DNA from 2 places in the Salinivibrio proteolyticus genome. Region 1 is predicted to be linked to the other one. Evidence: predicted binding sites of a transcription regulator. Region 1 holds the regulator's gene; the other holds the start of a gene.
The links. The regulator MetJ, encoded in region 1, represses methionine synthesis genes. The targets are predictions, from matches to a motif close to TTAGACNTNTANANGTCTAA.
Positions count from the first base shown of each region.

Region 1 (14,774 bases):
TCTTGTTGAGGCAGAAAAAGGCTGACAACATGCGGTTGCCAACAAGGCTAGTCCAAGTATAACGGGCCGATAAGGCTTTGCAATGCAAAAGGGGACAATCTGTGCCCTGATTACACCAACAGCATACCGGTCATAAAAAGGCCATTGGTGACCAGTGCACAACGTACCATGTTTCCCATCATGGGGCGCAATGCGGTGGCGCTTGCGGCTTGATACACTTCACGGCCATGGCGAATCAATAAGGGAACGCCGGCGAGAAACAACCATCCCAGCCAAGCTTGGAAGGTGAGCGCGGCAAACAGCGAATAGCAAACCACGGCACTGGCAAGCAAAATCACATGATACTGACGACCGCGATGTGGGCCTAACCGTACCACAAGCGTATGTTTGCCACAGGCGCGATCGTTATCAATGTCGCGTAGGTTATTGATGTTTAGCACTCCCACTGCGAGTAAGCCGCATGCGGTGGCGGGGAGGATAACTAGCGAGTCAATGTGTCCAACTTGTAAATAGTAGGTCCCGGCGACACCCAGCCAACCGAAAAACATCAACACGGAGAGATCCCCCAGCCCACGATAGCCATAGGGTTTATTGCCCACGGTGTAGGTAATGGCCGCCACAATGGCCATGACACCGAGTAGCAGAAAACTGACGATATCAGTGGGTTGTTGGCAGGCAATGGCAATTAAACTGCCACCACTGATGAGCGTGAGTAGTACGTTGAGGATGAGTGCACGCCGCATGGTGGCAACACTCACGTGTCCTGACTGAATGGCGCGCATTGGGCCAAGGCGCGCAGCGTTATCTGTCCCTTTCACCGCATCGCCATAATCATTGGCGAGGTTAGACAAAATCTGCAGTAATAACGCGGTGACCAAGGCCATGGCGCTAATCGACCAAGAAAGTCGCCCTTGTGAGGCGGCGACCGCGCTGCCACATAAAATAGAGGTAATGGCAAGGGGCAAGGTCTTGGGCCGAGCGGCATCAAGCCAAATAGCCAAAGTGGATTGAGTCATACAGACACTCTCGACGAACAGACAATATCGCCATTATCGCTTAAGCGTGTAAGTGGGCAACGGGCAGGGTGGGGAAATTCGACTTGCGTTTGCGTCAGCGCAAACTTTTATGCAAAAAAGGGCAGCGTTTGCTGCCCTTGATATCTGTATGGATTAGAGAATAAAGCGGCTGAGATCTTCGTCATCCACCAACTCTTCAAGGTGGCTACGCACGTACTCGGCATCCACTGTCACGCTTTGACCGGCGCGTTCGCTGGCTTCGTACGAGACGTCTTCCATCAAACGCTCCATCAGTGTATGCAGACGACGAGCACCGATGTTTTCGGTTTTCTCGTTCACGCGCCAAGCGGCAGAAGCGAGCTCATCGATACCACTTTCTTCAAACGCCAGATCAATCTTTTCGGTTTTCAGCAAGGCGGTATATTGCTGGGTGAGCGAGGCGTTTGGCTCGGTGAGGATACGCTTAAAGTCATGGGTTGATAGGGCTTCAAGCTCAACACGGATTGGCAGACGGCCTTGCAGCTCTGGGATCAGATCAGACGGACGTGACACTTGGAATGCGCCTGAGGCGATAAACAGGATATGATCAGTTTTGATCATGCCGTGTTTGGTCGAGACCGTACTGCCTTCCACTAACGGCAATAGATCACGTTGCACCCCTTCGCGCGATACGTCACCGCCGCTGGTGTTACCGGATTTACAAATCTTATCGATTTCATCAATAAAGACGATGCCATTGTTTTCCACCGCATGAATGGCTTGCTCTTTGATGTCATCATGATTGACCAGCTTGGCTGCTTCCTCTTCGGTCAACACCTTCATCGCGTCTTTGATTTTCATCTTGCGCTTTTTGGTGGTGTTGCCTGCCAAGTTTTGGAACATGCCTTGTAGCTGGTTGGTCATTTCTTCCATGCCGGGAGGCGACATAATCTCAACGCCCATTTGTGGAGCGGCAACGTCGACTTCTACTTCTTTATCGTCGAGTTTGCCTTCACGCAGCTTTTTGCGGAAGTTTTGACGGGTTGAAGAGTCTTCCTGACTGGCTTCATTTTGCCCCCAAGCGTCACGGGCTGGTGGCAGCAAGATATCGAGGATACGCTCTTCCGCTTGCTCTTCAGCACGGAATTTCACTTTCTCCATCGCTTGCTGTTGGGTCATGTTCATCGCCACATCCGCGAGATCGCGAATAATGGTTTCCACTTCTTTACCCACATAACCGACTTCGGTGAACTTGGTCGCTTCGACTTTTATGAAAGGCGCATTGGCAAGGCGCGCCAAACGGCGAGCAATCTCGGTTTTACCCACACCCGTCGGGCCAATCATAAGGATGTTTTTCGGCGTGACTTCCGCACGCAGATCTTCTGGTAGCTGCATACGGCGCCAGCGGTTACGCAGTGCGATCGCCACCGCACGTTTGGCTTTATCTTGGCCGATAATATGGCGGTCAAGCTCATGCACAATTTCGCGTGGAGTCATTTCAGACATGACAAATCCTGTTATTTACTCTCGAGTTCTTCGATGGTGTGATGCTGGTTGGTGAACACACAAATGTCACCAGCGATCGCGAGGGCTTTTTCGGCAATTTCTCGGGCGCCAAGCTCTGTATTTTCGAGCATGGCGACGGCGGCGGCTTGCGCAAAGTTGCCACCCGAGCCAATCGCAATGAGATCACGCTCAGGCTCGACCACATCGCCGTTACCAGTGATGATCAGTGACGCGGTTTCATCCGCCACCGCCAACAAGGCTTCGAGCCGGCGTAGGGCGCGATCGGTACGCCATTCTTTGGCGAGTTCAACCGCCGCTTTGGTGAGATGGCCTTGATGCAATTCGAGCTTGCGTTCAAAGCGCTCAAATAGGGTGAAGGCATCCGCCGTACCGCCAGCAAAACCAGCTAATACTTGGCCGTTATATAAACGGCGAACTTTGCGTGCATTGCCTTTCATGACAGTGTTACCAAGGGAGACTTGGCCATCGCCAGCAATGACCACTTTACCTTCGCGGCGAACGGAGACGATTGTAGTCACGGGAACCTCTTTGTTTGTTTCTGGTGCACCAGATGGGTGATTACCTTAAGAGTTTGGGCCGCGGACGAGGGTTTTCAAGGGGAGTGGTAATATTTCCTCGCGCTGTCTTGCCACCGATGCCTTACCGGTCCGACTAAAAAACGGACCGGTAGAGCAGGACAAACGGATTATTCCCAATACCAGATGGCGCAGGGTTCGATACCCGCACGACGTAGCATGTTGCGATCTCGCTCAGCTTGGCGTTTACGTGGGTAAGGGCCGAGCACCACACGGTACCAAGCGCCTTTTTCGCCTTGGCTGACTTTGATTTGGCTTTCAAGGCCTTGAAACGCAATCATCGCTTTACGCTCACTGGCTTGTTCGCGGCTGCGGTACGCGCCACATTGCATCAGGTAAGGACGGGTTGATTGAGGAATTTCTTTCGCTTCAACCTCCACCTTTTTGCTTTCCAGCTCTTCGATGTAGCTCCATTTTTCTTTGGGCTTTTCAGGCAAGGTGCTTTTCGGCTGCGGCTTCGCCGGCGCAGTGGGTTGCTGAGGTTGCGCTGGCGCCGGCGTATCGGTTTGGCTCAAAAGGTATAAACCATAGCCAAACGCGCCCACGAGCGCGATCGCAAGCAGTGCCCATTTTAGCGGGAAACCTTTACGAGCCGGTGGTTGGCGACGGGAGTTTTTTTTGCGTGGCGCTTTGCCACGTTTGACGTAATCACGAGTTGCCACAGCAAATAATCAAATCAAGAAGCCAGTAAAGCGCTCATGTTACTGGCTTCAACCCGTGCTGACTAGTCTTACTATCGAGACGGGGGCGCGACACTCTCACGGATCACCAATTTGGCATCCAGTAAGCGAGAGCCAGCGTTCACATCTCGTCCGCGTAAGATACTGAGTAACATCAGCATTGCTTGACGACCAATGTCATAGCGAGGCTGTGATACCGTGGTAAGCGGTGGATCGCAGTACTCAGCGAATTGAATGTCATCAAAGCCGACAATAGAAATATCTTGCGGTACACGCATGCCCAAGCGTTTTGCCTGCTGCATGGCACCCACTGCCATCACATCACAATGACAGAATACGGCGGTGGGGGGCTCAGGCAGGGATAACAGGCTTGTCATGGCGCGAGCACCAGATGCAAAACTGAAATCCCCAGTCACACTGTAGGCGGGGTTAACCGTGATCCCAGCTCGGCGCAGTGCTTGCTGGTAGCCTTGGGTGCGGAACTGTGTCAGTGCCGTATGGGTTGCGCCGGTAATGTTGGCAATACGGGTATGCCCCACTTGGGTAAGGTAGTTGACTGCCTCGAATGCCGCGGTGAGGTTGTCGATATGCACGGTAGGCAACTCGAGCTCTGGCGCATATTCACAGGCCATCACCAAAGGGGGAAGATTCTTTTGCTCTGGCTTGCTGACATCAAATGGGACATCCGTGCCCAAGAGCAGCATGCCGTCGGCTTGCTTGGTAAAGACTAAATTCACAAAGGAGTTTTCACGGTTTTGCTGCTGGGCGCTGTCGCCAAGCAAGACCAAGTAGCCGTGTTCCATCGCCGCTTCTTCGATACCGCGAATGATCTCACTAAAGTAGGGATCGCAGATATCCGGAATGATCGCGACAATGGTCTTAGACTCATTGCGGCGAAGATTGCGCGCGAGTGAATTGGGGGAGTAGCCAGCTTCAACCACGGCCTGTTCGACCTTCTTACGCGTGGATGCAGACACCTTTTCAGGGTTCATCAGTGCGCGTGAGACCGTGGCAGTAGATACACCGGCAATGTGGGCAACGTCCTTCATTGTCGCCATAATGACAGTCCTCTTGTTGTCTGAGTTAGTCAGATCAGTAAGTTATTCACTCCTCTGACCTGTCTAGGATGCGTCAATTTGCGAAGGTATTCTACCTAGGCTTGGCCCATATAAATACGAACAAGCTAACACTTATTGCAAAGAAATCGTGATATACGTCGCTTTAATGCAAGGGAATGTTAAGAAAGGTCTTGCGGCTCAACATCTAATGACCATCTAACTTTGCGTGACAAGGGCAATTGTTGGATGACGGGCAAGGCAACGGTGAGCCATTGTTGCATCACTTTTCGTGACGGTGCCTGGATCAGCAGTTGCCAGCGATAACGCCCTGCGCGTCGCGCCATCGGCGCAGGCATCGGCCCCATAATGTGTACCTCATCATATTGAATGGGTGAGGCGGCCAAGGTTTGTCGGACTTGCTGTAAAAATTGCTGCACGCTGTTGTCCTCATGCCCTTCGGCACGAAACAGGCTTAAGAAGGTATAAGGGGGCAGCCACGCTTGGCGACGTTCTGCCAATGCAGAGTCAGCAAACGCCTGATAACCCTTGTGGATGAGCGCTTGAATGAGACTGTGCTCAGGGTGGTGGGTTTGCAAAATCACCGTACCGGGTTTGCTGGCGCGGCCAGCTCGCCCGGCGACTTGTACCATCAACTGCGCGAGACGCTCTGGGGCACGGAAGTCATTGCTGAACAAGGCGCCATCCACATCGACAAGCGCCACTAAGGTGACATTGGGAAAGTGGTGACCCTTCGCAAGCATTTGGGTGCCGAGTAGGATTTGATACTCACCTTTTTCGATGCCGGCGAGATAGCTCTCTAAGCTGCCTTTGCGTCGGGTATTGTCGCGATCGATACGGACTGTATTGTAGTCGGGAAACAGTTCGCCCAGCTGGGCTTCGAGTTGCTCGGTCCCCACGCCTACACTGATCAGCTGTGTCGAACCACAATCCCCACATTGGGGCGGCACGCGTTTTTGATGCCCGCAATGGTGGCAGCGTAACTCTTGATGCTGTTGGTGGAGGGTGTAGTAGGCATCACAGCGTTGACAACTGGCGAGCCAGCCACATTCGTGACACATCATTGCAGGCGCATAACCACGGCGGTTTAAAAACAACATCACCTGATTTCCCTGCTGAAGATGCTGACGCATTTCGGCAATTAAGGGCGCCGATAAGCCCGCCTCAAGATGGTGGCCTTTGATGTCGAGCACCCCTTGGCGGGCGGTGACTGCATTGCCCGGACGTTGGGTTAAGCGTAAGTATTGGTATTTTCCCGTTTGTGCATTGTGTAGCGTTTCCAACGACGGTGTTGCCGAACCGAGCACTACAGGTATCTTTTCTTCATGACCGCGCATTACCGCCAGATCGCGTGCATGGTAGCGAAAGCTGTCTTGCTGCTTATATGAGGGATCGTGCTCTTCATCAATAATGATGATGCCAAGGTTCGCCATCGGGGTGAAAAGTGCTGAGCGTGTTCCAATCACAATTGCGGCTTGATTGTCGCGAGCCGCCAGCCATGCGCTAAGTCGCTCTGTATCATTGAGCCCCGAATGCATCACGGTAACCGGGACGTTAAAGCGGCGTTCGAATCGGCGGATGGTCTGTGGGGTGAGGCCAATTTCGGGCACCAATATTAACGCCTGCTCGCCACGCGCTAAAACCGGCTCTAAGACGTTTAAATACACTTCGGTTTTGCCCGAGCCGGTAATACCTTCTAAAAGCACACAGGCAAAGCCATCGCTGGCGTTGATGGTGGCAACGGCCATGGCTTGTTCATGGTTCAGTGAGGGCTTGTCTTCACTGATGGCAAAATGCCGTGCCCAAGCTTTACCTTCAAGCGGTGGGGTGTAAGGCGCGATCCAGCCTTTGTCCACCAAGGTATTAATCACAGCGGGGGTAATGTCTTGCTCCACGAGGTCGGCATGCGGGGTAGGGCCGTGAGTGAGCAGGGTTAACACACGCGCTTGCTTTGGCGCGCGGGTAAGCCCGGTCACCGGTTGATTCTGTCCGGCTTCGGTCAATTGCCACCATTTTTGCTGCTTGAGCGCTGCGGGTCGACCTTTGCGCAGTAGCGTCGGCATCACGGCGCCCATCGCATCGCCAAGTGGATGATGATAAAAGCGACTTGCCCATTGCAACAGGTGATAGACGGCAGGAGTCCAAAGTGGCGCGTCATCCAATACCTCAGTGATCGCCTTGACTTGATGGGCGGCAACACTAGGTGTGGTGGTGATGGCAGTGACAATGCCGACCTTATGCTGGCGACCAAAAGGCACCTTCACACGTGCTCCCACCACAGGGACGTGTTCGGTAATCCGGTAATCAAAAGTTTTCGCCAGCGGGACCGGTAAGGCCACTTGTGCAAACTGTTCCATCACAACATCTTATCGGCTAACAAGACGCTCAGTGTAACGGCTTGACCCAGGTAGGCAAAGCCTTGTTGTTGGATACAAGGTGATGGGCGACTGCACAAAAAAGTTGCGAAATCGAGGTCGCTTGATTAGAATTGCGCGCCTTAGAAAATGTTTGTTAACGACGTGTGGTGCCCGGCTTAGGATCGGGAGAGCGACACGGCCTTCACTATGAGGTTATCCCTATGAAAGCTGGTATCCATCCAGAGTACAAAGCTGTCACTGCTAAGTGTTCTTGCGGTAACGAATTCGCGTTCAACACCACTCTTGGTAAAGACATCAACCTAGACGTGTGTGACAAATGTCACCCATTCTACACTGGTAAGCAACGTATCGTTGACACCGGTGGTCGTGTTGACCGCTTTAAGAAGCGTTTCGGTGCCCTTAGCAGCAAAAAATAAGCCGCTAACAGCCGAATGCGAAAAAGGGGTGCGAAAGCGCCCCTTTTTTGATCCCGTCGTCACCTTTTTAACGTCTAGAGGTCGGAGGTTAACGTTCGGGGCCGTTTTAGACTGGTGGACCTTTAGCCACTGCGTTAACATCGTTTATCTTGCTCGAATCTACCCTGTGGTTTGAGTATAGCGTTGCTGATATCAGCAGTCTTCCCAGCTGATATTGGTGCATCCCTTCACGATAATAACTAGGAACACTACATGTCGGACGATAAACGCCAGCAAGCGCTGGATTATCATGCATACCCTACTCCCGGAAAAATCTCTGTTGAATTGAGCAAGCCTGCTGACTCGGCGGCGGATCTGGCGTTGGCATACAGCCCAGGCGTTGCAGAGCCGGTCCGTGAAATCGCTCAAAACCCAGACGCTGTGTATCAATACACCGCAAAGGGCAACATGGTTGCGGTGATCTCAAACGGTACCGCCATTTTGGGATTGGGTAACTTAGGGCCAATGGCCTCAAAGCCCGTCATGGAAGGTAAAGCTTTATTGTTCAAGCGTTTTGCTGGCTTGGACTCGATCGACATTGAAGTCAAACACCGTACTATCGATGAATTCGTGGATACCGTTGCGAATATCGCGGATACCTTTGGGGGCATCAACCTTGAAGACATCAAAGCGCCGGATTGCTTTGAAATTGAAAAACAGCTGATTGAACGTTGTGAAGTGCCTGTTTTTCACGATGATCAGCACGGTACCGCGATTGTTACCGCGGCGGGTATGCTGAATGCCCTTGAGCTGCAAGGTAAAGATATTCGTGAAGCCACCATTGTGTGCCTTGGTGCTGGTGCAGCGGCTGTTGCCTGCATGGAGCTATTGATCAAATGTGGCGCGCAACGCGAAAAAATCTACATGCTGGATCGCAAAGGCGTGATCCACACCCGTCGTGACGACATCAATAAGTACAAGCAATTGTTTGCCAACAATACCGACAAACGTACCCTCGAAGATGTGATTGAGGGCGCTGATTTGTTTGTGGGTGTGTCAGGGCCAGACTTGCTCTCGCCAGAGGCACTAAAACTGATGGCCGATAAGCCGGTTGTTTTTGCCTGCTCGAACCCAGACCCTGAAATTAATCCAGAGGTCGCGCATCAAGTCCGTGATGATTTGATCATGGGAACAGGGCGCTCGGATTATCCAAACCAAGTCAACAACGTACTCTGCTTCCCGTTTATTTTCCGTGGAGCGTTGGATGTGCGTGCCAGTGAAATTAATGATGCAATGAAACTGGCGGCCGTTGAGGCGATCCGTGGTTTGGCGAAAGAGCCTGTCCCACAATCGGTATTGGACGCGGCAGGTGTTGATGCGCTGCATTTTGGCCCGGATTACATTATTCCTAAGCCAATGGATGCACGCTTATTGCCACGCGTGGCTCGCGCGGTGGCACTTGCAGCGGTTGAAACTGGCGTCGCCCGTATCGAGATGCCAGACAACTATATGCTCGACAAGGCGTAACATGCTCGACAAGGCATAATGCGTGAGCGTTAGGAAAAACGTGCTCTCATAAAACCTGAAAAGGTTGTGCCGAGCATCGATGATGACAAAAAACCCGCCAATCGGCGGGTTTTTTTAGTATTCGCTATCGTCGAACTCGATACCTAGTTCTTTCATGATCTGACGCGCTTCAGCAGGAATGCTGTCAGGCTTGTCTTTGCGAATATCGTCATCGGTTGGCAATGGCTGGCCGGTATAAGCATGCAAAAATGCTTCACACAGCAGCTCACTGTTGGTCGCGTGACGCAGGTTATTAACCTGACGGCGTGTCCGCTCGTCAGTGAGAATTTTTAAAACTTTAAGTGGGATAGAAACGGTGATTTTTTTCACCTGCTCCTTTTTCTTACCATGCTCGGCATACGGATTAATGTAATCGCCGTTCCACTGCGCCATGTCTCACCTATCTTGATTATTGAATACCCAGAATGATGCTGCGGAGATTCTAGCTATATTAACCGCCACATGCAAAGCTGTATAGACGTCTAGAAGTGTTGACGTCTCAAAAAGTGCAGGGTAAGGTGAGGATAACAACGCTGGCTCGCGCACCACATCGCAAGGATGAACCATGACCCGAAAAAAAACTGACACCATCGCTGTAAGAACTGGCATTGGCACCGACACGCAACATCATGCGGTGGTTCCCCCTTTATATCTCTCGACCAATTATCGCTTTCCCGCGTTGGGGGATGTGCCCACCTATGACTATGCACGCGGAGGTAATCCGACCCGCGCCCAGCTAGAGCAAGCATTGACTGACTTAGAAGGCGGCGCGGGAGCCGTGGTAACCAACTGCGGGATGGCCGCGATTAATTTGGTGTTATCGCTATTGAAGACGGGTGACAAAATTGTGGCCCCGCATGACTGTTATGGTGGCACGTATCGCTTGCTTGAGTCCCGATCCAAGCAGGGAATTTGGCAGGTTAAATTTGTCGACCAATCCGATCCAGACGCCTTGGCGAGCGCCTTGGCAGAATCACCGACGTTGGTGCTGGTGGAAACTCCATCTAACCCCCTGCTGCGCGTGGTCGATATTGCCGATATTTGCCAACAAGCGCATCAAGTCGGTGCTTGGGTGGTGGTCGACAACACTTTTTTATCTCCTGCTTTACAGCAACCACTTGCGCTAGGGGCCGACATGGTGGTGCATTCGACCACCAAATTTATTAATGGGCATTCTGATATTGTCGGTGGCGCGGTTATTGCAGCAACCAGTGAGCTTGCTGAAACTTTAGCGTGGTGGGGCAACTGTATAGGAGCCACGGGCAACGCGTTTGACAGTTATATGACATTGCGAGGGTTGCGTACCTTAGGCGCACGGGTTAAACAACACCAGCAAAACACGCAAGCGGTACTCGCCTATTTGCAAACGGTTCCTGCTGTGCGCCAACTCTATTATCCGGGACTCACGACCCATCCGGGTCACGAAATTGCTGCCCGTCAGCAATCAGGCTTTGGTAGTATGCTGAGCTTGGAATTGGATACCGACAGTGACGGGGTGGCGCGTTTTATCGCAGGCCTTTCGCTATTTGCTTTAGCAGAGTCGTTAGGCGGTGTAGAAAGCTTGGTCACACACCCAGGCTCCATGACACATCGGGCGATGAGTGATGCAGCGCAAGCGGAAGCGGGTATCGCACCGACCTTGCTGCGCTTTTCAATCGGATTGGAAGATGCGGATGATCTCATCGCTGATTTGGCCAACGCTTTTGCGGCATTGGCCGCGTAACCTGAACAACGTTACGGCGCTGTTCATTGCTTTACCCTGATATTTGGTTAGACAAAGAGAGACCTTGTCATGCATGCGCAATCGACGGAGACGTCCCCTGAAGCACAACGACAACTTCATAAATTTGGCGGCAGCAGCTTAGCGTCACCCGCCTGCTATCGTCGGGTTGTCGATGTATTGACCGCCCACGCGGGCCGCCAAGATTTGATTGTGGTCTCCGCGGCAGGCAAAACCACCAACCAATTAATTGCTTATCTGGCTCAGCTCAACAAAGACGGTCGCCTCGCCCATGAAACGCTACAGACCTTGCGCGGCTTTCAGCAAGATTTAATTGAAAATCTTATTGATGGTGAAGACAAGCAGCGCCTTGTCGATGCCTTGTATGCTGACATCGCCACGATTGCGACCTTGGGTGAGGGCTCGCTGACTGACGCAGATAAGGCGCGTATTCAAGGGTTTGGCGAGGTATGGTCGGCCCGCTTACTGGCGAGCTTGCTCAGCCAGCACCAGCAACTCGCTGTGATGTTGGACTCACGTCTGTGTCTACGTGCAGAGCGAGCAGCGCAGCCAGAAGTTGATCGGGGAGCGTCTTGGCCATTGCTGAACAACCAGTTATCCCAATATGCCCACACCCAAGTGGTGATCACGGGCTTTATGGCACAAAACCAAGCGGGAGAAACCGTGCTGCTTGGCCGCAATGGCTCCGACTACTCGGCAACCATTTTAGGTGCCTTGGCCGGGGTGAGTCGGGTGACGATTTGGAGTGACGTGGCTGGGGTGTACAGTGCCGACCCGCGTCATGTCGATAATGCCTGTTTGTTACCTTTGATTCGATTGGATGAGGCGGCTGAGCTGGCACGTCTTGCTGCCCCTGTGCTCCATAGCCGCACCTTACAGCCGGTGGCGCAAAGTGCCACCGATCTTACCTTACGCTGTACGCATGCACCTGACAGTGGCTCAACCCGTATCGAACGTGTGCTCGCCTCTGGGCGTGGCGCAAAGATCATTACGGCGCTAGATGATGTCTGTCTGTTGCAGTTTGATGTCGCACGCGGCCTCGACTTTCAGGCGTTTAAGCAGGAGCTAAGCCGCACCCTGACTCAGCTCAAGCTGCAACCTCTGGCTGTCGATTACCGTGATGACCAGCATCGCATTCAATTGGCATTCAGTGCAGAAGTGATCGATACCGTGATGGCACAGATTCAGGATGCGGGCCTGTCTGCGGAATTGCGTTTGCGTGAGGGCTTTAGCATGGTGGCGGCAGTGGGGGCCGGTGTCGTCAATAACCCCGTCCATTGCCACGGCTTTTACCAACAGCTGAAAGCACACCCTGTCGAGTTTATGAGTGAGTCGGCGTCTGGGCTTAGCTTGGTTGCGATTTTGCGTCAAATGCAGACCCAAGCCTTGGTGGCGGGGATGCACGATGCGCTGTTTCAGGCTCAGCGCCGCATCGGTTTGGTGTTAGTGGGAAAAGGTAACATTGGTACCCGCTGGCTCAGCCTCTTTGCCGAGCAAAAAACAGCGTTGGAGAAGCGCCATGGTAAAGGGGTCTCATTGATCTCTGTGGTGGATAGTCGCAACCAATGGTTGGATTTTGCCGGTATCGATCCTAGCCGTGTGTTAGACGGATTCGATGACAAAAGCGAGCCGTATTTTGATGACGAGTGGCTTACCCGTCTGCTCAATCATCCCTATGACGATGTGATTGTGCTGGACGTCACTGCCAGTGCATCACTCGCATACTTGTATCCGCGCCTTGCCGAACATGGCTTTCATTTGATCTCGGCGAATAAAGAAGCGGGGGCGGCACCGGCAGAGCAATATCATGCTATTCAGCAGGCCTTTGCCAAAACTGGACGACATTGGCTCTACAACGCGACCGTCGGAGCGGGATTACCCATTAACTACGCGGTACAAGATTTACAGGAAAGTGGCGATCAGATCCTAGCCTTATCTGGCATTTTCTCCGGCACACTCTCGTGGCTATTTTTACAATTCAGCGGCGAGGTTCCGTTTAGTGTGTTGCTTGAGCAGGCTTGGCAGCAAGGGTTAACCGAGCCTGATCCGCGTGAAGATCTCTCCGGCGCGGATGTGGTGCGCAAGCTGGTGATATTAGCGCGTGAGGCCGGTATGGCGTTAGAGCCTGAACAAGTGAAAGTGGAATCGTTAGTGCCAGAGGCGCTGCAAGCGCTTTCTTTGGACGGTTTTTTAGATAACGCCAGCCAAATGGATGAGGTGCTGCATGAACGCTTAATGAAAGCACAACGCGACCGCTCGGTGCTACGTTATGTGGCGCGTTTAGACGGCCAAGGTAAAGCGCAAGTCAGCTTAGAAACCCTGCCGATTGAGCACCCGTTGGCGCATCTACTGCCGTGTGACAATGTCTTTGCGATTGAGAGCCAATGGTATCGCGAAAATCCATTAGTCATTCGTGGCCCCGGCGCGGGGCGTGATGTCACCGCAGGCGCGATTCAATCCGATCTTAACCGTTTGATTGGACGTCTCCACTAGCTAGCGCATTTGTATTCCACGTTGACTAGGCTGCTCAATGATGCGTTGAGCAGCCTTTTTTCTGCCACGCATCGACGGCTTTTCCACCATACTTATCCCGACGGCCTGATTCATAACATTATGAGTTTTTTTCATTAATGTATCGTTGACATTCTCGCCGGATAACGCCAATCTTTAGACATATGGACGTCTAAAAGTATAAATCAAAACACACATCATCGCACACACCATATTGGTTGCAGGGAGAGGGTATGAGCTACACGCACGCGGGCCACATTGATGCACTGAATCAGAACATTGCTGACCTAAATGGCGACATTAACGTCTCATTTGAGTTTTTTCCGCCGAGTACCCCAACCATGGAGGAGACACTTTGGAACTCCGTGCATCGCTTAAAAGCGCTCAAACCTAAATTTATGTCAGTGACCTACGGCGCCAATTCAGGCGAGCGCGATCGCACCCACGACATTGTGAAAAGTATTCATGAACAAACGGGTATCGCCGCGGCGCCACATTTGACCTGCATTGACGCCAGTGAAGACGAGCTGCGTCATATTGCCCGCGACTATTGGCAAAACGGCATTCGTGACATTGTGGCGTTGCGTGGTGACTTGCCCTCGCCAGAGAAAAAGCCCGATATGTATGCGGTTGATTTGGTGCGCTTGCTCAAAGAAGAGCATGATTTTGATATTTCGGTCGCCGCTTATCCCGAAGTGCACCCAGAAGCGAAAAGCGCCCAAGCGGATTTAATTAACCTCAAGCGCAAAGTGGATGCGGGAGCCAGCCGGGCGATTACTCAGTTTTTCTTCGATGTCGAAAGCTATTTGCGCTTTCGTGATCGCTGTGTGGCGACGGGCATTGATGTCGAAATTGTGCCGGGGATTTTGCCGGTCTCCAACTTTAAGCAGGCGTCGCGCTTTGCCAAGATGACCAATGTGCGCGTGCCGCAATGGATGCACAAACAATACCAAGGCCTAGAGGATGATCCTGTTACGCGTCAGATGGTTGGGGCCTCGATTGCGATCGACATGGTGCGTGTCCTCAGTCGGGAAGGGGTGAAAGATTTCCATTTCTACACCTTGAATCGTGCCGAGCTCACCTATGCCTTATGTCATACCTTGGGCGTGCGTCCGCTTGCCGCTGTCTCATAAAAAAACGCCCACAATGGGGCGTTTTGAGGTTGCGTGTTGTGTGGTTTGCAATTTATGCCGAACAGGGTTCGCGAGGCGCCAGCATAGTCAATTCGTCGCGTACCTCTTGTGCCCAAGCCAGCCAAGCGCGGCGTTGATGAATGGTACGACGCAAGGCTAAACGCAGCAGGCGCTGCTGATTGGTAAGCGGGCTGGCT
Region 1 covers NZ_CP114584.1:221,827-236,600, forward strand. Annotated here, with positions in the region: gene N7E60_RS01090 (1,4-dihydroxy-2-naphthoate polyprenyltransferase) at 111-1,016, opposite strand; gene hslU (HslU--HslV peptidase ATPase subunit) at 1,170-2,501, opposite strand; gene hslV (ATP-dependent protease subunit HslV) at 2,513-3,040, opposite strand; gene N7E60_RS01105 (SPOR domain-containing protein) at 3,208-3,759, opposite strand; gene cytR (DNA-binding transcriptional regulator CytR) at 3,831-4,835, opposite strand; gene priA (primosomal protein N') at 5,015-7,213, opposite strand; gene rpmE (50S ribosomal protein L31) at 7,432-7,647, shown strand; gene N7E60_RS01125 (malic enzyme-like NAD(P)-binding protein) at 7,900-9,153, shown strand; gene metJ (met regulon transcriptional regulator MetJ) at 9,268-9,585, opposite strand; gene metB (cystathionine gamma-synthase) at 9,758-10,915, shown strand; gene N7E60_RS01140 (bifunctional aspartate kinase/homoserine dehydrogenase II) at 10,985-13,426, shown strand; gene metF (methylenetetrahydrofolate reductase) at 13,678-14,577, shown strand; gene N7E60_RS01150 (PadR family transcriptional regulator) at 14,630-14,774, opposite strand, start outside.

Region 2 (14,774 bases), 660 kb from region 1:
AAGGTCGATGTTCGTTACGCAGGGAGTCATGTCACCCACATGCAGGCGTTGTTCAAATCACTACTTGGTAGTTTTCGCGATCTCTTACCCATCATTTTAGTGATTGGTTTCTTTCAAGTGGTTGTCCTTAACCAGCCATTGCCCAATTGGTTATCCATCACCATTGGGCTAGTGCTCGTGGTCGTTGGGCTGACCTTATTTGTGTACGGCTTAGACATGGGGCTGTTCCCGATTGGCGAATCAATGGCGCATTCGCTGGCTCACAAAGGCAGTTTAGGATGGTTAATTGCGTTTGCCTTCTTACTAGGCTTTGGCACCACGATTGCGGAACCTGCACTCACCGCGGTGGCGGCGGAAGCAGCAGATGTCGCCGCTAACGGCGGGATGATAAACACCACAGAGGCAGCCAAAGACAGCTACGCCAATGGGCTGCGGCTAACCGTGGCGCTCTCGGTCGGCTTTTCGATTGTGCTTGGCGTAGTGCGGATTATGAAAGGTTGGCCGATCCACCGCTTAATTATCGGCGGCTACTTGCTGGTGGTGGCGATGACTATGGTGGCACCGCCCAGCATTATCGGCATTGCCTATGACTCGGGTGGGGTAACCACCTCTACGATTACAGTGCCATTGGTGACTGCGCTCGGCGTGGGACTAGCAACCGTGATTAAAGGGCGCAACCCGATGGTGGATGGCTTTGGTTTGATTGCGTTCGCCTCGCTATCACCGATGATCTTTGTGATGGCTTACGGCATGGTGGTGGCGTGATGGATGCTCTGCGCCTGTTTATCGACACCTTTTTCTCCACCGTGCGCGATGTGATCCCGATTATCGTCATCATCTTCGGCTTTCAACTCTTCGTACTGCGCAAAGCGCTCAACAACCCCAAACGGATCTTGTTTGGATTTTTCTATGTCATTTTGGGCTTGAGCCTATTTTTAATGGGGCTGGAGCTGGCGCTATTCCCGCTTGGGGCTTCAATGGCCGAGCAGCTCACTGCCACTGATTTTGTTGGCGCAGCACTCAAAGCGGGCGGCGAGATTAACTGGCAAGCCTATTACTGGGTGTACCTATTTGGTGCCGCGATTGGTTTTAGCACCACGGTGGCCGAACCCTCGTTAATCGCGGTGGCGATCAAAGCGGCCAAAGTGTCGGGTGGGGCGATTCGAGTGAACGGCTTACGTGCCTCGGTGGCGCTTGGCGTGGCAATGGGAATTGCCTTGGGATGCTATCGCATTGTGGTGGGCGACCCGCTCCATTACTACATCATCACCGGCTATGTGGTGGTGGTGATCCAAACCTATTTTGCCCCGCCGTTTATCGTGCCCTTGGCCTATGATTCTGGAGGGGTAACCACCTCAACCGTGACCGTGCCCTTGGTAACGGCGCTGGGGTTAGGGCTAGCCTCTACCGTACCGGGAAGAAACCCGATGCTCGATGGGTTTGGCTTAATTGCGTTTGCCAGTTTGTTTCCGATGATCACCGTGATGGGCTATGCCCAAATCACAGCCTATTTACAGAAAAAGCACGCACAGCGTTCATCGTAAGGAGAGCCTATGCGGTTCAAATTAATCATGGCGTTTATTGAAGATGCCAAAACCGATGCGGTGCTCGATGCCGCCAGACAAGCCGGCGCTACCGGCGCGACCATTATTAACAACGCGCGTGGCGAAGGCTTGGTGAAAAAGAAAACCTTTTTAGGGCTGACGCTGGATGTGCAGCGAGACGTGGCCATCTTCCTGGTGGAAGAGCACTTATCACGCGCCATACTCGAAACCATTAATGACGTGGGCGAGTTTGATGCCACCTCCGGCAGTGGCATCGCGGTGCAAATTGATGTGGAAGATGCCGTGGGCGTGGCCCACCAAATGCGAGAATTAACCGAAGTGGTGAAGGATGAGTTATGAAACAACATAAAACGGTAAGAGATGTGATGCATGCCCATGCCGTGTGTATTGATGGGCTCACCACGGTCGAAGAAGCGATCCGCATTGCACGCGAACAAGAAGTGAAAGCGATTATCGTCAATAAACGCGATGAGCATGACGAATTCGGCATTGTATTAATGAACGACATTGCCAAAAAAGTGCTCGCCAAAAACCGCGCGCCATCACGGGTGAATGTTTATGAAATTATGACCAAACCCGCGCTCAGCGTATCGCCCAATATGAACGTGAAATACTGCGCCCGTTTGTTCGAACGCTTCGGCATCAGCCGCGCCCCCGTTATTGAAAACGGCCAAGTCCTCGGTATGGTCAGTTATAACCTGATCGTGATCTACGGCATGCTTGCTGAAGAAGTAGAGAGCCAGAATCGGAAGGATTAGGGGGATAGGTGTAAAGGTGGTTTTAAGGGAGAGGGGCTAGCTCATTTGTGACCCCATTGTGAGTTAAGTAGTCTTCAGTACACGTTTTTAAGCCAGCTTATTTGACGTAGTTTTTCTAATCAAATTATTATGCCATTTGTTGCTTTTCTCATGTGCATCAATTTGAGATAGCCTCATGTTACTAAGGATGAAGAATGAACGATCTACATCAGGCTCGACAAGTCCTTTTTGAGCTAGCTGAGAAGTATGGAAAGGCAGATATTAAAAATGAAGCACAAACTCGTTTTCATATCATAGATAGTATTTTGGAAGATTGCTTTAACTGGCGAGACGAGATTGAAGTTGAAAAATATGAGTCAACAAATGGCTTTACTGACTATGAGTTGGGAAAACCAAGAATACTTGTTGTAGAAGCTAAACGAGAAGGTATTCCATTTGATATACCTGCGGGTCTATCTAAACAGTTGACTATTCCGATTCAATCTCTTTTCGAAGCTAGTTCAGCTCTTAAAGAAGCTATCGAACAAGTGCAGGCTTATTGTGCTAGACGAGGTGTTCCCTTGGCGCTAGTTACCAATGGTCACCAATATGTAGCATTTTTGGCCTCGCGAACCGATGGTGTAGATGTTCTGGATGGAGATGCACTAGTTTTTACTTCACTTGATCATATGCATCATCACTTCACTCAAGCTTGGAACTGTTTATCAAAAGCAGGCATAGAAGAGAATAGACTTTTTAGATTACTGACTACTGGTGATAAAAGACTTCCAAATAAGCTTTCAAGCCAATTGGTCGATTATCCAAGGATTAGGTATCCAAGTGAAGTACAAGCTTCACTTAAACAGCTTTCTGAGTTGTTCATACAAGATGTAATGGATAACCCTGAGCTAGAGAGCAACTTCTACAAAGACTGTTACTGCGAAAGTGGAGCGTTAAATAAATATGCTCTACTGAGCAAGAATGTACTTGAGGCAAGATACGCTGCAATCTTTAGTGCATCAGAAGATCAACCATCAGTTCAACCTGTAAAATCCAAAAAAGGCTCAAATTTTTCGCCTGATATCGTAGCGGAAGCATTGTCCAGGCGTCCTATAGTTCTGATAGGGGATGTAGGTGTAGGAAAAACATCATTCGTAAAGAATTTAAGGCATAACAGCGCACACGAAGAGTTTAGTAAGGCTATTTATGTCTACATTGACTTAGGTGCAAATGCTTCCCTCAATACAGAAATAAACTCATTTATTTTGGATCAGATTGAGCATCAGTTACTAAGACAATATGAAGTTGACACCTACGATAACAGTTTTATTCATGGGGTGTATGATAGTGAAATTCGAAGGTTTGCCAAAGGATTATGGGGAAGTTACAAAGATTCAAACCCAGAAAAATACCAAGAAAAGCTGATAGAAGAATTGGCTAACCTCGTAGAAAACAAAAGTAACCATATGAAGCGCTCCATAGAACATATTGCGAAGGGGAGAAAAAAACAAGTCATAATTTGTATTGATAATGCCGACCAACGAGACTTCGACATTCAACAGGAAGCTTTTATTATTTCCCAAGAGCTAGCCAAAGAATGGAAAGCTACTGTATTTCTGTCTGTGCGACCACAAACATTTTATAAGTCTAAACGTTCAGGTGCGTTAACAGCTTACCCACATAAAATCTTTACCATATCTCCACCACGAGTAGACCAAGTTGTGGAAAAAAGACTGCGGTTCGCAGCTAAATTAGCTAGAGGAGAGCATGCGATCGATTTACCTTCTGTTCGATCTGAGAATTTAGCCTTATTTTTAGAAGCATTAGTTCGATCACTACAAAATAACAGAGATCTAAACGAGTTTTTAACGAATATTACTGGCGGCAATATCCGTGCGGTAATAGAATTCGTTACTGGGTTCATTGGATCTCCGAACGTAGAGGCACAAAAGATAATTGATATAATGGAGAAGGAAGGGGACTATCGAATTCCTGTACATGAGTTTTCTAAACAGGCCCTTTTAGGTGACTACTCTCACTACAGTCCAGATACATCAATTTCAATGAACGTGCTAGATATATCTAATGCAGACCCAAATGAACACTTCTTAGTCCCAGTTATTATTTCGTATCTTGATACGAAAGGTGGGCATTTGGACAAGGACGGATTTTGTAGGACCGAAACTTTAATAGAGGAATGTCAAAACGCTGGCTTTACGACAAATCAGGTAGAATTCGCATTGAGGAGAGCAACGAACAAAAAGCTGATCGAAACCTCGCTAAGAGTTACGTTTGAAGAAGACGAAGATAGTAATCTTATTGGAGATATGCCAGATAGTTTTAGGGTAACGACTATCGGAGCGTATCATATTAAGAGGTGGCTTGGTGAATTTGCATATCTTGATGCTATGCTTTTTGATACTCCAATAATGGACGAACTTTCCAGAAATGCACTAATAGTAGACTTATCATGCTTAAAAATTGCGAGCAGATATGCAAGAACAGTCATTTTTAGAGAGTATTTGAGAAATTGCTGGCGAGCTTATAGTAGCGCTCCCTCATACTTCGACCTTGAGGAGGCATTTTCAATGGGAGATGACAGTTTCCAAAGGGTTCATAAAGCAATCAAGAAATACGAAATGGATGAGAAGAAGTAATCTGTAGTACTTTAGTGCCTGAACCGAAGCCATAAGTTGGAGATGTTTTCCAACTTGTTTTTGTCCATTTCCAAGCCAAAATGCTGTCGACTTATCCTTCTCGCGTTACTCCAACCAAAGCCCGCATTGTTTAGTGCGGGCTTGCTCATTTCCCAGTATGTCCAGTTGAGTGACATCCAGCTTTTGCCGACAGCGCCGCTATCGCCACTATGACTTCAGTGACTTCGAACCACCAAGCCTCAACGCCACCCCTAACGCATTCAACTCTATCATCAGCGATCTGCCTCGCATCGCTAGACGTGAACGTAATCAATTTATTTATTAGTAACTTAGCGCGACTTCTATGGCTACTTGGGTTTTTAATTTATGTCCATGTGTCACTTTTATAGAGTGTTAATTTATATGTTGATCGTAAAAATATGCAACTGATAAATGTAATGTTTCTATTTTTAGGTTTTGTCACTCTAAAAGATAATGATTTAAATTTTGTTTTTATTCCTACTTATGCAGTATACCTCCTGTCTAAAGAGGTTTTATAATGGCTATGAATATTTTTTCTTTTTGTCGTTTAAAATCTGGGTAAGTCAAAGACCTAATAATTGGTTAGTGCGAAGTTGAGGATAAGATGAAAAGGATAAAGTTAATTGGATTGCTGACTTTTGTTTTTGCTAGTGCTTCGTCTTATGCAGGGGTAGATGATTGGAATTCGGAGTTGGTATATAAATCTGGAGATTTAGTAGAGTGGAAAGGGCATAAATATATAGCATCTCACTGGACTAAGGGTATAGAGCCTTTACCCAACAATATTAACTGGGATGGTTGGATTTATATTGATAAGGATAAATTAACAATTTGGGATAGTAATAGAGTATATAAAGGTGGAGAAATCGTTGAAATTAATGGTGATTACTACCTGGCTAGTTGGTGGAATAAAAATGAATATCCTGAAACTGCGTCATCTTGGCAGCATTTAGTTGATGTTAAACTAGATTTAGAACCAGAGCCAATGCCAGATAACAATACCATTGAAGGGATTGATTTAGATCATAATGGTGTTAGGGATGACTATGAGCGAGCAATTAGTGAGATCTATGTTGATGATGACTTGATTAAAGTTGCTATATCTGCCAGCCAAGAGTGGAAGTCACTGATAAAAATTAGTTTAGATGAAGATATAATAATAACTCAGGGCTTTGCGAGTGAGAAATTCTCTAACTTAATATCCTTGAATAAATGCTTTTCAGAACTAAGAAGAATTAACCCTCAATTTGAAACGCCATCAAAGCTATATTTTAATACTTTAGATAGAGCAATGGAAAAAAGAAAAGCAGAAAACAAGCTCTTTAAAGCGCTTAAAGGCGATTTGAGAAGTGTTCATGTGGCCGAAAGCCCGTGTTTAAATACTGATTTGGTGAAGTGATATGAGAAGGATTTTTTGGACTGTTTTCGTGATTATCTCTTTTCATTCTCATGCTGGTAGCTGGTGTGAAAAGAACATAGATAAGCTACAGTTGTTTTATGTGAATGGTATGTACACGACACCATCTGCATTTATTTCAAATATTAAGGATATTGATGATTTTCAAGACGGCTATCTGACTAAATTTTCGAAAAACGGTCCTGTAGAAGGCGCTTATAATGACTATGAAGGTCATCTTGGACAGATCTATGAGGTTGCAAGACAAAAGTACCAGGATTTAGATACTGACACCCAAGAATATCGCTTGCTAACGGCTATCCTTGGTGGTTATATTTTAGAACTATCTAGTGAAGATTTTAATATTATTACTCCTTTTATTATTGAGGTTATGAGCTATTTGCCAGACCACGATATTAGGAATGAAGTGGAATATAAAAATGCTAAGATGAAACTTGGAACATTACTCAATGATTGCGCTAGGACGATTGTTATCGGGCACTCACAAGGCAACTTTTATAGCAATGCATTGGTAAGTGATATAGGTTCATCATTTGTCTATCCTAATGGTTATGCAATGAGTGAATATCCAATGATAGGTATGATGGGAATAGCTAGTCCGGCGAGTAGTGTTGGTGGTGAATTCGGCAGTATTAATCCTAATATGGTGGATGTTCTTACTAACAACAATGATCTTATTATGGAACTAGTTAGAGATTGGATTGGTTCAGTTCCATCGAATTATGATGCTGTTGAAAATCTTCTAGATTCAACTGGGCACGGGTTGGCTGCTTCATATCTTCACTCTCATGGTCAAGCATCTACTATTGCGTCTAAAATAGATTCAATTACTAGTAATTTAGTGCCATTCCCTCTTTTTGAACAGCATCCATCAAGCTCATCGGCAATTTCACATATTGGATATTCAGAGGTTAGTGAGTTACTGGATGTTCGCTTTAACTATGGAGGAGGGTATCGTTATACAGGCGTGTCCAATACCATTTGGGAGCAATTTTATTATTCAACATCGCACGGCAAGTTTTTTAATGAAAAAATCAAAGATCATTACTTGTATCGTAAAATTGAACAATAATAGATTGTATTAAAAAATAGGGAAAGCTTTAGGCCAGTAAATAACATGATTTTGCTTATAGGTTGACCTGCTTTACTGTGTCCTATCACTGCTTTTATTTATTTAGTTAAAGCCCGCACTTTTCAGCGCGGGCTTGAGCATTTCAGTGTGTTGAACTTACTGGCTTACCAGCCTTTCACCACCGCGCCGTCAAAGACTTCCATCGCGGCGTTATAAACCGCGTCAGTTTGGTAGGCTTGGATAAAGGTTTTCACGTTTTCAGCGTCTACGTTATCTTTGCGCGCCACAATCAGGTTTACGTAAGGCGATTCTTTGTCTTCAACAAACAGGCCGTCTTTGCTTGGGGTTAGGCCCACGCCGGCGGCAAAGGTGTTGTTGATGATCGCAATGTCCACGTCTTCCAGTGAGCGAGGCAGTTGTGGGGTTTCTAGCTCGATGATTTCCACGTTTTTCGGGTTCTCAACGATATCCAGTTTGGTGGCGTTAATGCCGGCGCCTTCCTTAAGTTTGATAATGCCTTGCTGCTCAAGCAATACCAGCGAACGGCCAAGGTTCGATGGGTTGTTAGGCACGGCAATTTTACCGCCTTCTGGTAGATCCTCGACGCTATCTAGCTTGTAAGAATACGCTGCAATCGGATACACAAAGGTGTTGCCTGCAATCGCAAACTCGTAGCCACGGTCTTTGATTTGTGCGTCGAGGTACGGTTTGTGCTGGAAGGCATTCACGTCCACAGAGCCATCGGCGAGGGCGGCGTTAGGGGACACATAGTCGGTAAAGGTAATGAGCTTCACTTCAAGGCCGAGTTTTTTGGCTTCTTGTACCGCATATTCGGCCACTTGTGCTTCTTCACCGGCCATGACGCCAACGGTGATTTTGCTGTTGTCTTGCACGGCAGCTTCTTTTTCACCACAGCCGGTAAGGGCAAGGGTTGAGGCCAGTCCGAGTGTGGCAAGCAGTGTTTTAATCGTGGTTTTCATTGTCTGTCTCCCTTTTAAAAAACGTATCCGTTTTGACGGTAGTCCCGCACCACTTGTGGCCGTGTGGCATCCCAAGTGGCTGGGACAAATGTTGTGTTTATGTGTTTGGGTGTTTAGCGGTGATTTGTGCGACGCACTAAGTAATCTCCGCATGATTGAATCGCTTGTACCAGCACGACCAGCATCACAACCGTGATCAGCATGACGGTGGTATCAAAGCGCTGATAACCGTAGCGAATGCCCACATCCCCGAGGCCGCCACCGCCGACGGCACCCGCCATGGCGGAATAGCTCACCAAGGTGACTAAGGTGATGGTGGCACCATTGATGATCCCCGGTAGCGCTTCGGGCAGCAGCACTTTGTAAATAATTTGCGTTGGGGTTGCGCCCATCGCTTTTGCGGCTTCTTCCAACCCTGCGGGCAGCTCTAAAAGCGCACCCTCTACCAAACGCGCAATAAATGGAATCGCGCCGACCGTAAGCGGCACAATGGCTGCCGCGGTGCCGATGGAGGTGCCCACCACAAAGCGAGTGAATGGGATGATAGCCACCAACAAAATAATAAACGGAATGGAACGGCCGATGTTCACGACGGCGCCCAAAATTTGATTAACCCGTGGCTGTGCTTTCAGTCCGCCTTTTTTGGTGATGTGCAACAGCACGCCAAGTGGGATCCCGAATACAAAGCCAAGCAGCCCGGAGACCAACACCATGTAAATGGTTTGGCCGGTGGCATCGGCCAGCAGTTCAATCAGTGCTTGGTTTTGTCCAATCCATTGGGTTAACGCATCAATCGACATAGCCAAGTACCTCCGTGGCGACATGGTGTTTGTTTAGGTAGTGAATCGCATCATCAACAGCACTCTTCGGGCCCATAATCTCCGCCAAGAGTAGACCAAATTTCACGCCGCCGGCGTAATCAATGTCAGAACTTAAGATGCTGATATCAATATTAAATAAGCGCGACATCTGGCTGATCAGTGGCTCGTCGACGGTGGCGCCTGTAAATTCTAGACGCACCAGCGGATAGCTGCCTTTAAAGTAGTCTTTTTGTAAGCGTTGGGCGTAATCGTGTGGCACCGACAAATCCAAGGTGGAGCGAATAAAGTTTTTCGCTAACTCGGATTTAGGATGAGCAAAAATATCGCCTACGGGGCCAGACTCAACCAGTTCGCCATCACCAATAATCGCCACGTCGTGACAAATGCGCTTCACCACATCCATTTCGTGGGTGATCAGCAAAATGGTGAGGTTGAGCTTTTCATTAATGGTTTGTAGCAGTGACAAAATCGATTGTGTCGTCGCTGGATCCAGTGCGCTGGTGGCTTCATCACAGAGCAATACATTTGGGCTTGGCGCCAGCGCGCGAGCGATAGCAACACGCTGCTTTTGTCCACCACTGAGGCTGGCGGGATACACATCACGCTTATCGGCCAAGCCGACCAAATCCAGCAACTCGCTGACGCGCGTTTCAATTTCATCGCGGCGAGTACCACTGAGCTCCAGCGGCAGGGCGATATTGTCGAACACGGTGCGCGACGACAGCAGGTTAAAGTGTTGGAAGATCATGCCGATTTTACGGCGCGCTTGGGTTAACTCACGGTTGGGTAACGCAGTAAGGTTGACGCCGCCCACGGTCACTGAGCCGCTGGTTGGGCGCTCAAGCAGGTTAACCATCCGGATCAGCGTGCTTTTGCCCGCGCCAGAGGCGCCAATCACACCAAACACTTTTCCTTTCGGAATAAATAAATTGATGTCTTTAAGGGCATGAATTCGGCGCTCCCCGAGTTCGAATACCTTGTTGAGTTGTTTTATCTCAATCATCACATGTCCTTAGCGATAAATCTTATGACATCTCGCAGCTGTCCAGCGCCTTGCACCTTGGCTGTCGGGTCTCTCTGGTTATTGATGCTATGGTTTCGTTAAAAACAAGTCAATGGATATTTTTACTTCTAGACGTCCAAATGGCAATAAGTCTAACCGTCCGGTTATAAATTGAGCGAAGGGCTTGATCTCTGCAGGCAAAGCGCGTTAACTGATAGCCTCCGTACCTAACTGTTAAGACTGTTGTTTTTATGTCTCCCCTGTTGATTGATACCACCATGCTGACGCTATTTATTCCCACCTTCTTTTTTGTGTCGGTTACGCCCGGCATGTGCATGACATTATCGATGACCCTTGGCATGACAATAGGCGTTAAGCGTAGCTTACATATGATGTGGGGCGAGCTTATCGGCGTGGGGCTGGTCGCGATAGCCTCTGTCATTGGTGTGGCGACGGTGATGCTGAACTATCCCACCGTATTTCAGGTGTTTAAATATGTCGGTGGTGTGTACTTGGCGTATTTAGGCGTACAAATGTGGCGCTCTCGCGGCAAGATGGCGATCCCAAATGAGGATAACGATAGCCCCAATGAAGCCTCGGCATTGTCGTTGGCCGCGCAAGGCTTTGTGACCGCCATTGCCAACCCGAAAGGTTGGGCGTTTATGATCTCGCTGTTGCCACCGTTTATTAACCCTGCAATGTCACTACCCAGCCAGTTGAGCGTGCTGGTGTTGATCATTCTTTGCACGGAATTCAGTTGTCTTATGCTGTATGCCAGCGGTGGGCGTACCTTGCGTCAGTTTTTGCAGCAAAAGGGCAATGTGCAATTACTGAACCGAATCGCCGGCACCCTGATGATCGGGGTCGGATTTTGGCTGGCGTTGGGATAAGTGCTTTCATGGTGTTGTTGAGCATTTTATTACTTTATTATCTGCGTTAAATAAGATTAGCAAACGATAACCATTTGCATTATCATCTCCGTCGCTTTTTATTGACGGGGAATGTTCAATGCAGTTAAAGCCAATCGCCTCTTTTATTCTTACCTTTTTTGCTTTTCCTTCTCTCGCGCTTGCCGCACCGGCAGAGGATGCGCCTGAAAACGATGCGCCGATCGATACCGTGGTGGTCAATGCCGATCGCTTTTCCGATGCGCTGATGATGCGCGACGATTTGGATAAGGTTCGCGGGATCAGTAACGCGGATGTCTTTTCGGGTAACACCAGTATTCAGCTCAATAACATGCACAACGAAGCCGGTGCGATTGATCCCGGAATCCGTGGTTTGCAGGGGCATGGGCGGGTTGCGATGCTGATTGATGGCAGTTTGCAGTCGACGCATACCTCGCGTGGTTATCAGGGGGTGAGTGATCGTACCTATATTGATACCGACTTATTGTCGTCGCTGTCGGTAGACAAAGGCGCCACAATTGGGCGGTCGCCTTATGCCAGCGGTGCGATTGGTGGCACCATTACCGCTACCACACTCAATGCGACAGACATTGTTCGCGATGGCGAGGGCTTTGGTGCGGTTGTGAAGTTACGTGCCCACAATAACGCCCGTTCGCCGCGAGTGAGTGGCGATGCTACGGAGCAATTGCGTTATCGCTTGGCCGACCGCAGTGATCATCAAGGATTTGATAACGGGTCCGCAATGATAGGGCTGGGTTATCAGAGTGATGGGCTTGGTGGTGTGCTGGCATTTAGCCATCGCAAAAAAGGCAACCACTTTGCCGGCAAAAAGGGTATTGAACGCTACGAAGAGCCCGTGATTGGTGCAGGCCAAGAGGTGGGTAATACCAGTTTTGAGAGTGATTCTTGGCTCGCCAAACTAGACAAAGAATTCGGCAATGGTCATCAGGCAGATATTAGCTATCGTCACCACCGCCAAGAGGCGGGCGAGGTGCTGATGGCCTACTGGTATACCGATGAGCGGGAAGAAGGCACCGTTATGCCCCAATGGGGATTGGGGACGGCGGATGTGGATGCTTATAGCGCAAACTACCGGTATACCTCGCCGTCACAAAGCTGGCTGAATCTGCATGCGAATGCATGGCACACGTCCGCCAAGCTGAACCAATACAACGGGCTCTGGGCGAAAGGTAGTAACGCAGAGCAGTATCTGCATGAGTATCAAAACGACCGTCATGGCGCGAGCATCGCTAACCGCAGTGAATGGTCAAGTGTGCCGGTGAGTGTGGATTATGGTGTGTCTTACACCAAAGAAACCTTAGCGCCAATTGGCGATACAGATAGATTTTATTCTAAAGAGCCGACCTCTCGTCATGGGAAACGCTCTGAGTGGAGTGTGTTTGCCAATAGTGAAATTGACTTCTCGCCGGTGACGGCAAAGCTTGGGGTCAACTGGCATGAAGCGCAATCACTGGATAAGCAAACCCAGCAATCTTTGCACTATCGCGGTGAATGGGACTTATTGGGTGAGCTGCATTATGACATCAACGCTTCGGCTTCTGTGTTTGCCAAACTCTCTCGTACGGCGCGGTTACCGAGCTTATATGAAGTCACCATTTCTAACGAGGTGTTTAGCTACAACCCGTATAACCCGCTCGATCCTGAAGTGTCGTTTAACCAAGAGTACGGTGTGAGCTTAGACGGCCGATCTTGGTTGCAGGAACGAGGACTGGCGCAAACACGCCGTGCCGCCATGACGGTGTCCTACTTTAATAATCACGTCAGTGATTTTATTTCTGGAGGTGTGCTCGATCGCACGCCGGGAATGCCGTCTTGGCGCAGTAACTTTACCTTTACCAATTACGATGAGCTGTCGCTGTCTGGCATCGAGTTGCAAGCGCATTACGCGTATCAAGGCTTTTATAGCCACTTCTCTGCCACGTTTTACGACAGGGTGCAGGTGTGCTCGCAATATCAGGCCGAACGTTCAGGCATGGAGCGCTGTAACAGCTTAGGCTTTGCGTGGGGCACCACACCGACTCGTATTCCACCTGAGCGCAAATGGCACCTAAATGTTGGCCATAAATGGTTGGATGATCGGCTCGATATCGGTACAACAGTGCGTTATCACAGCGGCAAGTCGAACCCCGCGGATTGGCTAAAAGGCACCGGTGCCGCAAGCCCGGTGGTGGCTATTGCATCAGAATACTTGGTCGATATTTATAGTCACTATGACATCACGCCGGATGTCAGTGTCTTTATGACGGTGAATAACCTGACGGACCGTTACACTATTCAACCAGGCTCGGTGGTGAGCATGCCGGATCCGGGTCGTACCATTACCCTCGGCACCCAGTGGTCGTTCTAAAGGTGGTGAGTTAGCACTGACTCGGCGTTGAGCAGTATGAACAGGCCTTTACGGATCCCGTAACAGGCCTGTTTTTTATTTTGCTCGTGTTCATTGTGGCGCTGAGGGAGCAGCCATGCCGTGATGGCGATCCACCAAGGCGCAGAATAGATCATGTGCCGTCGATAAAATCGCATCCGGAAAGTCATAGTCAGGGTTGTGCAGCTGTGGATGATGCTCTCCGCTGCCAATCCCAAACAACGCGCCGGGCCAACGGGCGAGAAATTCGGCCACATCTTCTGACCACCGCATCGGCTCGGTAAGTGTTTGAACTGACAAACCAAGTGTTTGGGCGGCGTCAACCACATGGGCGTAATGATCCGGATGGTTGTAGGCGGCGATAAAAGGCTCGTGCCATGCAATGGATACCTCTAGCCCCGCGTGTTGCGCGATTGCGTTAATCGAGGTGGTCAGGCTGGCTTTCATCGCGTGGAAGGTCGCGTTGTCATCGCTGCGTAGCGTCGCCATCACAGTGGCATCACCGGGCGAAACACCAAAGGCGGGTTCACCTAGCTGTGCGTGCACTAAGGTGACCAGACTGAAGGCAGGGTGATGTTGTTCTGGTAGTTGCATCAAGGCGGTCATAACCTCTGTCATGGCACTGGCTGGGCTGATGCCGCGTTCTGGGTAAGCGGCATGGGAGGTTTTGCCTCGAAGGTGTATCGCGACACCGGTTGATGCGCAGGCAAAGGTGCCTGAGCGCACTACGATGTGATGTTGAGCAAAGCCCGGCAGATTATGAAAGGCATAGACATGATCGATCTCTTGCGTCGCTAAACAGGGATCAGCACACATGCGCGCCGCCCCTTCACCGGTTTCTTCGGCGGGTTGAAAAACAAGGAGTACCTTGCCTTGTTGTGGCGGTTGTTGCGCGAGGGTGTGCGCCACCATTAATAAGGCGGTGGCGTGGCCATCATGGCCGCATGCGTGCATAACGCCTTCATGGTTTGAGGCATGAGCACATTGGGTGCGTTCATGGATGGGAAGCGCATCAAAATCGGCACGCAGTAAGGTGGTGGGGCCAGCGGCCTTGCCGGCAATCTCAACCACAATGCCATGTCCACCAATCTCGGTGTGTGGCGTAAATCCGAAGGCGCGCAATTGGGCGGCAAGGGTGCGCGCACTTTGCGCTTCGTGGTTGGACAGTTCAGGGTATTGGTGCAGGGTACGGCGCAGGCTCACGGGA
Region 2 covers NZ_CP114584.1:878,879-893,652, forward strand. Annotated here, with positions in the region: gene N7E60_RS04320 (DUF1538 domain-containing protein) at 40-765, shown strand; gene N7E60_RS04325 (DUF1538 domain-containing protein) at 765-1,544, shown strand; gene N7E60_RS04330 (P-II family nitrogen regulator) at 1,554-1,904, shown strand; gene N7E60_RS04335 (CBS domain-containing protein) at 1,901-2,323, shown strand; gene N7E60_RS04340 (hypothetical protein) at 2,518-4,959, shown strand; gene N7E60_RS04345 (carbohydrate-binding protein) at 5,585-6,379, shown strand; gene N7E60_RS04350 (KTSC domain-containing protein) at 6,408-7,469, shown strand; gene metQ (methionine ABC transporter substrate-binding lipoprotein MetQ) at 7,634-8,449, opposite strand; gene N7E60_RS04360 (methionine ABC transporter permease) at 8,563-9,249, opposite strand; gene metN (methionine ABC transporter ATP-binding protein MetN) at 9,239-10,273, opposite strand; gene N7E60_RS04370 (LysE family translocator) at 10,540-11,163, shown strand; gene N7E60_RS04375 (TonB-dependent receptor plug domain-containing protein) at 11,282-13,549, shown strand; gene N7E60_RS04380 (amidohydrolase) at 13,640-14,774, opposite strand, start outside.
Region 2: metN (methionine ABC transporter ATP-binding protein MetN) is a predicted target of MetJ. The motif match lies at 10,394-10,413, and genes of this name have one in related genera.